DNA from 3 places in the Pseudomonas sp. TH08 genome. Region 1 is predicted to be linked to each of the others. Evidence: riboswitches for the same ligand, from Rfam matches in the RefSeq annotation. Region 1 holds a riboswitch; each other region holds the start of a gene.
The links. A riboswitch is a leader RNA that binds a small molecule or an ion and turns the genes downstream of it on or off. The one in region 1 is predicted to bind cobalamin.
Positions count from the first base shown of each region.

Region 2: it holds a riboswitch for cobalamin, as region 1 does, so the genes downstream of both, JFT91_RS13545 (TonB-dependent receptor plug domain-containing protein) here and cobW (cobalamin biosynthesis protein CobW) in region 1, are expected to answer to the same signal.
Region 3: it holds a riboswitch for cobalamin, as region 1 does, so the genes downstream of both, cobO (cob(I)yrinic acid a,c-diamide adenosyltransferase) here and cobW (cobalamin biosynthesis protein CobW) in region 1, are expected to answer to the same signal.

Region 1 is NZ_JAEKEE010000004.1:688,063-692,208, reverse strand. It holds cobalamin riboswitch at 1,259-1,470, shown strand; gene cobW (cobalamin biosynthesis protein CobW) at 1,570-2,649, shown strand; gene cobN (cobaltochelatase subunit CobN) at 2,653-4,146, shown strand, end outside.
Region 2 is NZ_JAEKEE010000003.1:30,965-35,110, reverse strand. It holds gene JFT91_RS13545 (TonB-dependent receptor plug domain-containing protein) at 1-1,640, opposite strand, end outside; cobalamin riboswitch at 1,734-1,939, opposite strand; gene JFT91_RS13540 (saccharopine dehydrogenase family protein) at 2,103-3,230, shown strand; gene JFT91_RS13535 (thiol-disulfide oxidoreductase DCC family protein) at 3,240-3,701, opposite strand; gene JFT91_RS13530 (TetR/AcrR family transcriptional regulator) at 3,774-4,146, opposite strand, start outside.
Region 3 is NZ_JAEKEE010000006.1:131,269-135,414, forward strand. It holds gene JFT91_RS26935 (cobyrinic acid a,c-diamide synthase CobB) at 1-1,199, opposite strand, end outside; gene cobO (cob(I)yrinic acid a,c-diamide adenosyltransferase) at 1,196-1,807, opposite strand; cobalamin riboswitch at 1,889-2,116, opposite strand; gene JFT91_RS26945 (hypothetical protein) at 2,281-2,865, shown strand; gene JFT91_RS26950 (PQQ-dependent sugar dehydrogenase) at 2,932-4,146, shown strand, end outside.

The DNA.
Region 1 (4,146 bases):
GTCTGGAAAAGGTGACTCGCTGTAAGAGCGAAACCCTGAGCAGCCGTTACCGCAGCAACGGATATGTACCCAGCGCCCCCCCAAAAAAAGACAAGATCAAAAGATCGCAGCCTGCGGCAGCTCCTACAGGGGAAAAGTCAGGCTGCGATCTTTTGATCTGCTTTGGCTTTTGCCCTTCAGCCACTTCGGCAGGCCGAGCGGAGGTGTTCATCCGGGGGTTAGGCGCGCAGTGCCGTTTGGCGAAGCCAAACACATCGAGAGGAGGTGCAGCGCAGCAAACCGTAGGCGATGCCCCCGGATAGACACCGTAGCGAGGGAACACTGAGCCCAAGCGAAGTGCCGTACGCCGGGGCCAAGCCTTTTGGGTTACCTTTTCGGCGTCTGGAAAAGGTGACTCGCTGTAAGAGCGAAACCCTAAGCAGCCATAACCGCAGCAACGGATATGCCCCCAAACCTCAATCCCACCCCCCAAAAAAACAACAAAATCAAAAGATCGCAGCCTTCGGCAGCTCCTACAGGGGAAAAGTCAGGCTGCGATCTTTTGATCTGCTTTGGCTTTTGCCCTTCAGCCCCTTCGGCAGGCCGAGCGTAGGTGTCCATCCGGGGGTTAGGCGCGCAGCGCCGTTTGGCGAAGCCAAACACATCGAGAGGAGGTGCAGCGCAGCCAACCGTAGGCGATGCCCCCGGATGGACACCGTAGCGAGGGAACACTGAGCCCAAGCGAAGTGCCGTACGCCGGGGCCAAGCCTTTTGGGTTACCTTTTCGGCGTCTGGAAAAGGTGACTCGCTGTAAGAGCGAAACCCTAAGCAGCCATAACCGCAGCAACGGATATGCCCCCAAACCTCAATCCCACCCCCCAAAAAAACAACAAAATCAAAAGATCGCAGCCTTCGGCAGCTCCTACAGGGGAAAAGTCAGGCTGCGATCTTTTGATCTGCTTTGGCTTTTGCCCTTCAGCCCCTTCGGCAGGCCGAGCGTAGGTGTCCATCCGGGGGTTAGGCGCGCAGCGCCGTTTGGCGAAGCCAAACACATCGAGAGGAGGTGCAGCGCAGCCAACCGTAGGCGATGCCCCCGGATGGACACCGTAGCGAGGGAACACTGAGCCTCAGTGAAGTGCCGTACGCCAGGGGCAAAGCCTTTTGCTTACTTTTCGGCGTTTGGAAAAGTGAGTCGCTGTAAGAGCGAAACCGCCAGCGGCAGCTCCCGCAGCAACGGATATGCCCCCAATCCAAACATTGACCGGTCACCACCCGATGCGTAGCCTTGCGCATTCGAGGTTCTTCGGCCGATGCCGAAGCTAAGAAGGGAACGCGGTCAATGCCGCGGCTGCCCCCGCAACTGTGAACGGTGATGTTCGTTGCCACGCCACTGCCAGCTCAATCGATGAGCCAGCGGGAAGGCGCAACGAATGCCAGGCCCAAGCCCTGAACGCCGTCAGCCAGGAGACCTGCCTCGTCACAGATTCTCACTACAACCGGGCGGGGTGATCCGGTGGCGAACGCTTCCGGCGCGCACGCGCGTTGCCGGTTCTCGTCCCGTATGCCCGCCGCTTGCCAAAGGGCATACCGATGAAAACACTGGCCAAACTCCCCGTCACCATCGTCACCGGCTTCCTCGGCTCGGGCAAAACCACACTGTTGCGCCACATGCTCGACAACGCTCAGGGCCGTCGCATCGCGGTGATCGTCAACGAATTTGGCGAACTGGGCATCGACGGTGAAATCCTCAAGCAATGCACCATCGGCTGCACCGAAGAAGAAGCCACCGGTCGCGTCTACGAACTGGCCAACGGCTGCCTGTGCTGCACCGTCCAGGAAGAGTTCTTCCCGGTAATGCGCGAACTGGTTGCCCGTCGCGGCGACCTTGACCATATCCTCATCGAAACCTCGGGCCTGGCCCTGCCAAAACCACTGGTGCAAGCGTTCCAGTGGCCGGAAATCCGCAGCGCCTGCACCGTCGACGCAGTGATCACTGTGGTCGACAGCCCGGCCGTAGCCGCGGGCACCTTCGCCGCGTTCCCGGATCAGGTCGACGCCCAGCGCAAACTGGACCCGAACCTCGACCACGAATCGCCACTGCACGAGCTGTTCGCCGACCAACTGGCCAGCGCCGACCTGGTGATCCTCAACAAGGCCGACCAGACCAGCCCGGAAGACCTCGCTCGCGTACGCCTCGAAGTCGCCGAAGAACTGCCGCCAGCGGTGAAAATCATCGAAGCGAGCAACGGTCGCGTGCCGCTGGACGTGTTGATCGGCCTCGGCGCCGGTTCGGAAGAACACATCGACAGTCGCCACAGCCATCACGATCATCACCACGGTGAAGGCGATGACGATGACGATCACGATGACCATGATCACGACGCCTTCGATTCGATTTCCATCGAACTGCCACAGGCCGACGAAAGCTTGCTGCTCGACGCGCTGACGCAATTGGTGGTCAAGCACGGCATCCTCCGTGTCAAAGGTTTTGCAGCAATCCCGAACAAACCGATGCGCCTGCTGATTCAGGGCGTGGGCACGCGTTTCGACAAGCATTTCGACCGTCAGTGGGGCGCCGATGAGGCGCGCGTCACGCGTCTGGTGTTGATCGGTCAGGAGCTCGACGCCGCGCAACTCGAAGCGCAACTGCGCGCCGCGCTCAGCGTTTAAACCATGCACCTGCTCAGGACCCAGCCCGGCGGTTTCGTTTCGGATGACAACATTGCCGACCTTGGCCAAACCCCCGCCGAGTTGGTGATCCTGTGCAGCGGCGACTCCAGCCTGGCGCTGCTCGCCGAGGCCGCGCAGCAATTGCCCGAGGATTATCCGAGCCTGCGTCTGGCTAATCCCATGCAGGTGCAGAATCACGCCTCGGTCGATCTGTACGTCGACGAAGTGCTGCGCCACGCGAAAGTCATTCTGATCTCGCTGCACGGCGGCATCGCTTATTGGCGCTATGGCGTCGAACGTTTGATCGAGCTGGCCGAGCGCGGCGTGCAGGTGATTCTGGTGCCGGGCGATGATCGCCCCGACCCGGAACTCAGTGACTTGAGCACCGTCGGCGCCGAGGATCGTGATCGGCTGTGGCAGTTCTTGCGTCAGGGCGGCATGGGCAATGCGCTGGATTTTTTCCGCTGCCTCGCCAGCCGTTGGCTCGCTCGCGATTACGTCTGGGGCGAGCCGCAAGCCTTGCCGCGCACCGCGATTTTTCACCCGAACAAAACCGCCGCCGCACTGAGTGACTGGCAAGCCGATTGGCTGCCCGAGCAACCGGTCGCGGCGGTGTTGTTTTACCGCTCGCACCTGCAAGCGGCGAACACCGCGTTTATTGATGTTTTCTGCCAGCGCTTGCAGGCGGCGGGACTTAACCCGCTGCCCATTGCGGTGGCCAGTCTGAAAGAACCCGGCTGCCTCTCGGTGGTCGAGGATTGGCTGGACGAAGTTGAGGCGGGGGTGATTCTCAACACCACCGGGTTCGCCCAGTCGAGCCCCGAAGCGCCACACCTGCGGCCGTTTCGCCGCAATATCCCGGTCATTCAAGCGATCTGTGCCCAGGACAACGAACCCGGTTGGCGCGACAGCGAGCAAGGCCTCGGCCCTCGGGATCTGGCGATGCACATTGCGCTGCCGGAACTCGACGGGCGGATCATCAGCCGGCCGATCAGCTTCAAGGATCTGGCCTGGCGCAGCGAGCGCAGTCAGTCCGATGTGGTCTGCTATCGGGCGCAACCCGAGCGCATGGATTTCGTCGCCGAACTGGCGCGGCGCTGGATCGATCTGGCGCGGGTACCGAATGCCGAGAAACGTATTGCGCTGATCCTCGCCAACTACCCGACTCGCGATGGGCGTATCGGTAACGGTGTCGGCCTCGATACGCCAGCGGCGGCGCTGAACATCCTGCGCGCATTGCAGGTTGAGGGTTATCCGATCACGGCAGAACTGCCGAGCAGCGGCACCGAGTTGATCCAGCAATTGCTCGGTGGCGTCAGCAACGATCTCGACACCATTGACCTGCGTCCCTGCCAGCAAAGCCTGGCGATGGACGCCTACATGACGATGTTCAATGAGCTGCCCGAGGCCAATCGCGCGGCGGTGGTCGAGCGTTGGGGGCCACCGCAAAGCGATCCGATGTGCCGCGACGGGCGGATGATGATCGCCGGTTTGCGC
Region 2 (4,146 bases), on a different contig from region 1:
TCGTTGATCGTCACACCGGTGCGCGACTCGGTGAGGTTGCGGGTCATGTCGGCCTGCACACTCCATTGATCGTTGAGCGCGAGTTTCGCGTCGGCCTCGAAACCGCGCATGCGGATCTGCCCTTCGCCGTTGACCCACTGGATGTCGTCGAGGGTGATCAGGTCGTCGATCTTGCGTTTGAACAGGGTGACGCTGGCGCTGAATTCGCGGTCGAGCAGCAGGCCTTTGTAATCGAGCCCCAGTTCGGCGTTGCGGCTTTTCTCCGGTTTGAGGTTGCGGTTGCCGATCTCGTCGCCCGGTTCATTGACGAACAATTGCTCGGCGTTCGGCAGCTTGTAGGCACTGCCGTACTGGCCGCGCAGGGACCAGTTTTCGTTGAGGTCATAAAGCGAGGTGAGCATGCTGACAGTGGCGCTATCACCGCTGGCCATGGCTTCGTGACGAATGCCGATGCTCGGGTGCCAATCGGGCAGGGCGTCAATCTGCGGACGCAGTTGCGTATAGATCGCGTGGGCTTCGGCCTTGTCGTTGTCGATGATCAGCACATCGTCCTGGCCCTTGAACCATTGGTTGTCGGTACCGACAATCAGCACATGACCACCGGGCAATTGTGCTTTGCCCTCGGCCTGCACACCCCAATCGGTGAAACCCCAGTAGTCGTTGTGGTTGATGACTTTGGTACCGCCACCGTCGACGTTGTTGATGCGCGTGTAGCGGGTGTCCCAGTCGTTGATATGACCTTTGACGAAGTAACTCAGACGCTCGTTGAGGTTCTGTTCGAAGGTCGCTGTGGCGATCTGTTGCACGCGGTCGTTGGTGGTCTTGTGGTTGTTGACCGGGCGGGCGAAGTCGAGATTGGCGTCGGCGTATTGGTAGAACAACTCAAGTCGCGAATCGTCGCCAAACGACTGAATGGCCTTGCCGCCGAACGTGGTGACTTCGTAGGCGCGTTTCTTTTCGGTATCGTTTTTCATGTCGCGGTTGCGAAACGGCTGGTAGCCGTCGGAGACGTTGTGGCTGACATACGCGAGCAAGCCGAGGTCGCCAAAACCGTTGCTGAAGATGTTCTCGACCCGGGCGTCTTCAGTGGTGCCGCCGAAGGTGTCCAGCCCCAGATTGACTTCGCCGGAAGCTTTTCGGCTCTGCGGGCTGCGGGTGACGATGTTGATCACTCCCGACACTGCCTGCGTGCCGAACAACAGACTCTGCCCACCCTTGAGCACTTCGATGCGCTCGATGGCGTTGGCCGGCAGGGTGTCCAGATACAGGCCGCCGTAAAGGCGATTGTTCAGGCGCACGCCGTCGAGCAGGATCAGCGTGTCGTCGTTGCGCCCGCCCAGCAGGGAGTAGGTGCCGTAGTCGAACGGGCCGTTTTTCGGCGCGACGTACAAACCGGGAATGAACATTTGCATGACGCGGCTGACATCGGCGCCGGGGCCTGCGCGCTCGATCTGCTCGCGGCTGACGATTTCCACTTTGCTGCCGTAGTGCGCCATGTCGGCGACGGTGGTGGACTCCACCGAGGGCGCGGAAACGATTTGCTGATTGAGTTCCAGCGGCGCGTCGTCGGCCAGCAGAAACGGGCTGAACAGACAACCGAATAACAGGGATGGAGCCGAGGGATTGAAAGGTCGAATCATTGTCTTCTCGAAAAGGATCTTCGCAGAAGAGCATGCAGGAGAAGGCATCGCGCACAGCCAATACCGGCCCATGCCCGCCCACCGCAGGATTTTGCCAAACAGAAATTCCAGGCCGGTCTCCGGGCTCACGCGTATCGATGCCTTCACCTTCCCATGGCTTTATGGCCACAGTGGTGTGTCGAAAACATCACGCGTATACCGTTGCGGGGGCAGCACCGGACTTGTTCGAAAAGAACCTACCGGTTTCCCGTTTCACCCCATGCACGGCGGCATGGGACACCTGAAACTGGGCGGCATCTGAACATTCGTCAGACCGTTCGTCAACTCGAGCATGTTTAGGTTGGCTAAGTGTTTGGTGTCATGGCATTGGCTTGCAGGCGCTGTGCCCGATATCCTTCACGACCAGTGTGCGGACGTCCGCAATTGGGTAAAAAAGCAGCCGGTCAGTCAGGGAAAGTTGAAATGCCGTTCAGGGTGATGGTCGTCGGTGGCTACGGAAATTTTGGCAGCATCGTGTGCAGGCATCTGGCGGTCATGCCGGGTGTGGAGCTGTTGCTCTCGGGGCGCGATCGGTTCAAGTTGCAGCGCAAGGTCGATGAGCTGAACAGCCACGCAGGTACGGTCGCCGAAGGCTGGTGTGGCGACGCCATGGGTGCCGAGTTCAAATCCGCGTTGATCTCGCTGAAGATCCAGTTGGTCGTCCATACCGGCGGCCCGTTTCAGGGGCAATCCTTTGCGGTGGCCGAGAACTGCATTGCAGCCGGCGTGAACTACTGCGATCTGGCTGACTGCCGCACGTTCGTCAATGGCATTGGCGTGCTCGATGCTCAGGCGAAACAGGCGGGCGTGGCGATCCTCAGCGGGTGCAGTTCAGTGCCGACGCTGTCGTCCGCGATCATCGATCAGCAGCGTCATCGCTTCTCGCGCATTGATTCGATCGAGCATGGCATTTCTTCATCGGCAAAAATGCCCGGCCTGTCGACGATCGAAGGCGTGCTTGCCTACGCGGGCAAACCGATCAGGCAACTGAAGAACGGCAAGGTGCATGAGGTGCTGGGTTGGCAGGATCTGACCCTGCGCAAGATGCCGCAGATGGGCACGCGCTTGCTGGCTAACGTCGATGTGCCGGACATGGATATATTCGCCGGCCGCTACGGTGCGCACACCCTGAGCTTTAAGGCTGGCGCGGGTCTGAAACTGGGCGGTGTTGCCAACTATCTGCTGGCTCAGGCTCGGCGGTTTGGCCTGGTGAGCGACCATGTTCTGTGGGCCGCACGACTGCACCGCCTGGGCACGCGCTTCGAACGTTTCGGCGATGGCAAAAGCGCGATGTACATCGACGTGCGAGGCATTGGCGTTGATGCGAAACCGTTGTCGATGACCGTGCAACTCACGGCCCTGAATGACAAGGGCCCGGAAATTCCCAGCTGCGCTGCCGTCGCCCTGGCCGCGAAAATGGCTCAGGGCTACGTACCGTCAGCCGGGGCCCGGCCATGTGTCGGCGAGATCAGCGTCGACGAATACCTGGCGGCGATCAACGATCCGGCCAACCTGAGCCTGTTCGTGCAGTTTTCTGACGGGCAGCATTGAACAGGCTAATCAGGCAGACGGCGCCGCCATTTTCAGAAAACGCTGTTCGTGGTCGGGATCGGGCAGCAGACAGGTATCGTATTTGCCGAACAGGCGATAGCGATTCAACGCAATGCGGTCATAGCCCCAATCGCGCAGCACGCGTGGGAAAATGCGCAGCAGTCGCAGAGGCTGCCAGCGGCCACGCAACTGGCCGATGACTTCGAAAAACGCATCCGAACGTTCCCAGTAATGCCGGTCGCGGATCACCGCCATGGTGTCGAACTGATCTACCGGCAAACCGGCCCACGCCAGCAGCGCCTGGCCCTCGGGCGACTGAACGGCCGCCAGGCGCACGCGTCGCTGGCGGTCATGCCGGATCAGAAACCGCGCCCAGCCATTGCACAGTTTGCACACGCCATCGAACAGCACGACGGTCTCGCCGGGTTTAAGCAATGGTGCGGCGGTAGGTCGGCTCTGCGAGGCGGGCATTAGTGTGGGTCCATTGGGTTGGGGGTGACGGGATCATAACCGTGGCGACGGTTGGCGTCTGCTTTTGGGCGCTCACGGTTGATTGAGCGACACCACATAAGCCCTGAACATATCCGCCAACCCATCGGCGAAATCGCTGATTTGCAGTTCGCTTCGCGGGCTGCCGGAGAAGTCTTTGCCGACCGAACTCAGTGTGGTCAATAGCAGATCGCAGGCCGCTGTGCGGATCGGGTCGCCAACATCGGGCAGCAATTCCAGCATGAAGGCGGCAAAGATCTGTCGACCCGACGCGCGCACTTCCTGGGCCTCGGGGGCGTCGCGATAGAGCGGCGCCGCGTCGTTCAGCGCGCCGCGCATCTGCGCTTCCTCGCACTCCGAACGAATGAACGCCTGCACCAGCGTGCGCAGGCGATCAAGCGGCGGCTCTTCGAGGTTTTCCAGAATC
Region 3 (4,146 bases), on a different contig from region 1:
GCCCCGCGCCCGCCATTCGGGCTCAAGCCACGGGCAATCGGCGTCAGCTCAGTGGTGGTCAGCGAATGATGATAGGTGTGGCCACGCAGAGAGCCTTCCGGCAGATCCACCGCTTGCAGCGCCAACGCCGCCAGACGCTTTTGCATCACCGCATCGCCCGCCAGCAAACCGACCAGTTCGGCGCGAGTGCCTTCGACGTCGGTCAAGGAATCGAGCAGATACAACATGCCGCCACACTCGGCGAGTAACGGTTTGCCGGCCGCATGATGCGCACGGATCGCGTCGAGCATCGCGGTGTTTTGCGACAGCGCAACGTGATGCAACTCCGGGTAACCACCGGGCAGATACAGACTGTCCGCCGCAGGCAATTGCGTGTCGCGGATCGGCGAGAAGAAACTCAGTTCGGCGCCCATCGCCCGCAGCAGCTCGAGACTCGCGCCATAGGTGAAGGCAAACGCCTCATCACGTGCGACCGCGATACGCACGCCTTCAAGCAGCGGTTCTGCGACAACTACGTCAGGCGCGGCAAATTCCACAGCCGGTGGCAGCGCTACCTCGCAACTGCTGGCCAGCGCGTCGGCGGCCGCGTCGAGGCGCATATCAAGGTCATTCAGTTCGCTGGCCTGGACCAGACCAAGATGTCGACTCGGCAGTTCGATGCCGGTCTCGCGAGACAACGCGCCGTACCAGCGCAAACCTTCAGTGAGGCTGCCTTCGAGCAATTGTGCGTGGCGCAAAGTGCCGACACGGTTGGCCAACACTCCGGCAAACGGCAGATCCGGCTGATACTTCGCCAGGCCCAGCGCCAACGCACCAAAGGTCTGCGCCATGGCCGTGCCGTCGATCACTCCAAGCACCGGCACACCAAAATGTCGCGCCAGATCGGCGCTCGATGGCGTGCCATCGAACAACCCCATCACGCCTTCGATCAGGATCAGATCGGCCTCAGCGGCGGCTTCCCACAACAGACGACGACTTTCCTGCTCGCCGACCATCCACATGTCCAGTTGATACACCGGCGCACCGCTGGCGCGCTCGAGAATCATCGGATCGAGAAAGTCCGGGCCGCATTTGAAAACGCGCACCTTGCGCCCCTGATTGCGATGCAAACGGGCGAGCGCGGCGGTGACGGTGGTCTTGCCCTGACCGGAGGCCGGCGCGGCAATGAGTACCGCCGGGCAGTGACGTGGTTGATTCAAAGTTCGACGCCTTTCTGCGCTTTGATGCCAGCCTGGAAGGCGTGTTTGAGCATGCCCATTTCGGTGACCGTGTCGCCCATTTCGATCATTTCCGGCTTGGCCGCGCGACCGGTGACGATCACGTGCTGCATCGGCGGACGTGCCTGCAAATCGCTGAGCACCTGATCGAGATCGAGATAACCGTGTTTGAGGGCGATGTTCAATTCATCGAGCACCACCAGGCCGATCAATGGATCGCGCAGCAGTTCACGGGAGACGGCCCAAGCGGCTTCGGCGGCGGCGATGTCGCGTTGACGATCCTGGGTCTCCCAGGTGAAGCCTTCGCCCATGACGTGGAACCGTACCTGCTCCGGGAAGCGGCGGAAGAACAGCTCTTCGCCGGTGCTGTTGCGGCCCTTGATGAACTGCACCACGCCACACTGCATACCGTGGCCCATGGCGCGGGCGAGCATGCCGAACGCCGAGCTGCTCTTGCCTTTGCCATTACCGGTCAGCACCAGCACCAGGCCGCACTCGTCGGGCGAGTTGGCGATGCGTTCGTCGATCACGGCTTTTTTGCGCTGCATACGCGCCAGATGGCGCTCGTCGCGCTCGGGGGAATCAGTCATGGGGGAGCTCTCCGTTGAGGCTGGATAACGGCGGGCAGGCACAAGAATAGACGGCAAAAAGCCTGGCATCGCCCACCGTGATGCCGCTGGATGGATCAGGCCGGTCTCCGGGCTCATGAGCGGCATTCGCCAGACTGCGCGCCTTCCCGCTTCTTTCGAGGCAGTGGCTCAAGGCGCAGCTTTTACTCATTTACCGTTGCGGGGGCAGCGCCGGGATCGTGGTGACTTCGCTTGAAGACAACCCTCACCGGCTTCCCTGTTTCACTCTGTCGACGGGGGTCACAGAGCACCTGAAACAAGCCGCGAAGGTTAGAGGGTTGGGGGTGGAGCGTCAATTAAAGAGGGGGTCAGCGGGCGAATAACTGCCGCCGATCAATTATCTGGCGCCAATCTTGTGCCACACTGATACAAATGATATCAAAGAGCCATGCTTTTCTCCGAAAACGCCCATCACAACAATAAGGATGATTACGATGCAAGGCATGATCATCAGCAACCCGCGCCTGGAATTTCTGCGCCCGGTGCTTGAACGCTGGTTTGACTGTATCGACCGCTTTAACGCCGTACGGGGCGACAGCGACACACCGTACTGGCATGACGAGAAGGCCAATCTCGGTTCGCTCTCGGCAGCGGCCTGGATGGCCGAACTGGTCACCCTGAACGACACGCCTACGCGCAAACAAAATGAAGAAGGCGAGCGCAATGCCCGCGCTGATCTGTTCGTTGCCGGCGCCGAAGATCGCGCTTACATACAGGCCACACAGCGCTGGCCACGGGTCAACAACCTCAACCTGACCCAGGCCCTTCTCGACATCACCAACGATGCCAAACGCATCAGCTTTGCCAGCGACCTCAAACTCGGCTGCCTGTTTGTCGCCCCGCAAAAAGCCCAGCACAGCGCCAGCCCGGAAGAACTGCAGGACATGGTCGACGACCTGCAAAAAGAACACACCTGCGCGGTCGCCTGGTATTTCCCGTACGCCTACCGCAAGTTGCGCAGCGAAGCCGGCAACTATCACCCCGGCATTGCCGTGCTGTTCAAGGAGGCCCGCGGTTGAGCAGTTGAACCATCGGTCTTGCGCGCGCCTCTATGATTAAGAATGCATTCATAGGGAAGATCAGCAATGCGCAAGACCCAGCTCGCTCTCGTTATCGCGCTCGCCGGAGGGCTCGTCGCCTGTGGTGAATCCTCCAGCCTGCAAGTCTCCGACGGCACCGGCCCGTCACCGAAACTGCCCGAACCGAACAAGACCCTGGTCCCGACGGTGAACATCGCCCCGGCGATCGGCTGGCCCCAGGGTGGCAAACCCACCGCAGCGGCGGGCACGCAAGTCGCGGCATTTGCCGAAGGCCTTGACCACCCGCGCTGGCTCTATGTGCTGCCTAACGGCGATGTACTGGTAGCGGAAACCAATGCCCCACCGAAACCTGACGACAGCAGCGGCATTCGTGGCTGGGTCATGAAGAAAGTCATGGGCAAGGCCGGGGCCGGCGTGCCGAGTCCGAATCGCATCACATTGCTGCGCGATGCCGACCACGATGGCGTCGCCGAGACGCGCACCGTGTTTCTACAGAATCTCAACTCACCATTTGGCATGACCTTGGTCGGCAATGATCTGTATGTCGCCGACACCGATCGCCTGCTGCGATTCCACTACGAAGCCGGTGCGACCGAGATCAAAACCCAGCCGATCAAAGTGACCGACCTGCCGGGCGGCACGATCAACCATCACTGGACCAAAAACGTCATTGCCAGCAAGGACGGCAGCAAGCTGTACGTCACCGTAGGCTCGAACAGTAATGTCGGCGAAAACGGACTGGATAAAGAAGAGGGCCGCGCAGCGATCTGGGAAGTGGATCGTGCGACCGGCAATCACCGGATCTTCGCCTCGGGCATTCGCAACCCCAACGGCCTGGCCTGGGAGCCGACCAGTGGCGCGCTATGGACGGCGGTCAACGAGCGCGACGAGATTGGCAGTGATCTGGTGCCGGACTACATCACCTCGGTCAAGGACGGCGCGTTTTACGGGTGGCCGTTCAGCTATTACGGGCAGCATGTTGATGTGCGGGTGAACCCGCAGAATCTTGATCTGGTTGCCAAGGCCATCGCCCCGGATTATGCCGTTGGCCCGCACACCGCTTCGCTTGGCCTGACCTTCGCCGAGGGCAACACCCTGCCGGCGCAGTTCAAGGAAGGCGCGTTCATTGGCCAGCACGGTTCGTGGAACCGCAAACCGCACAGTGGCTACAAAGTGATTTTCGTACCGTTCGCCGCCGGCAAACCTACGGGCCAACCAGTGGATGTGCTGACCGGTTTCCTCGACAAGGACGAGAATGCA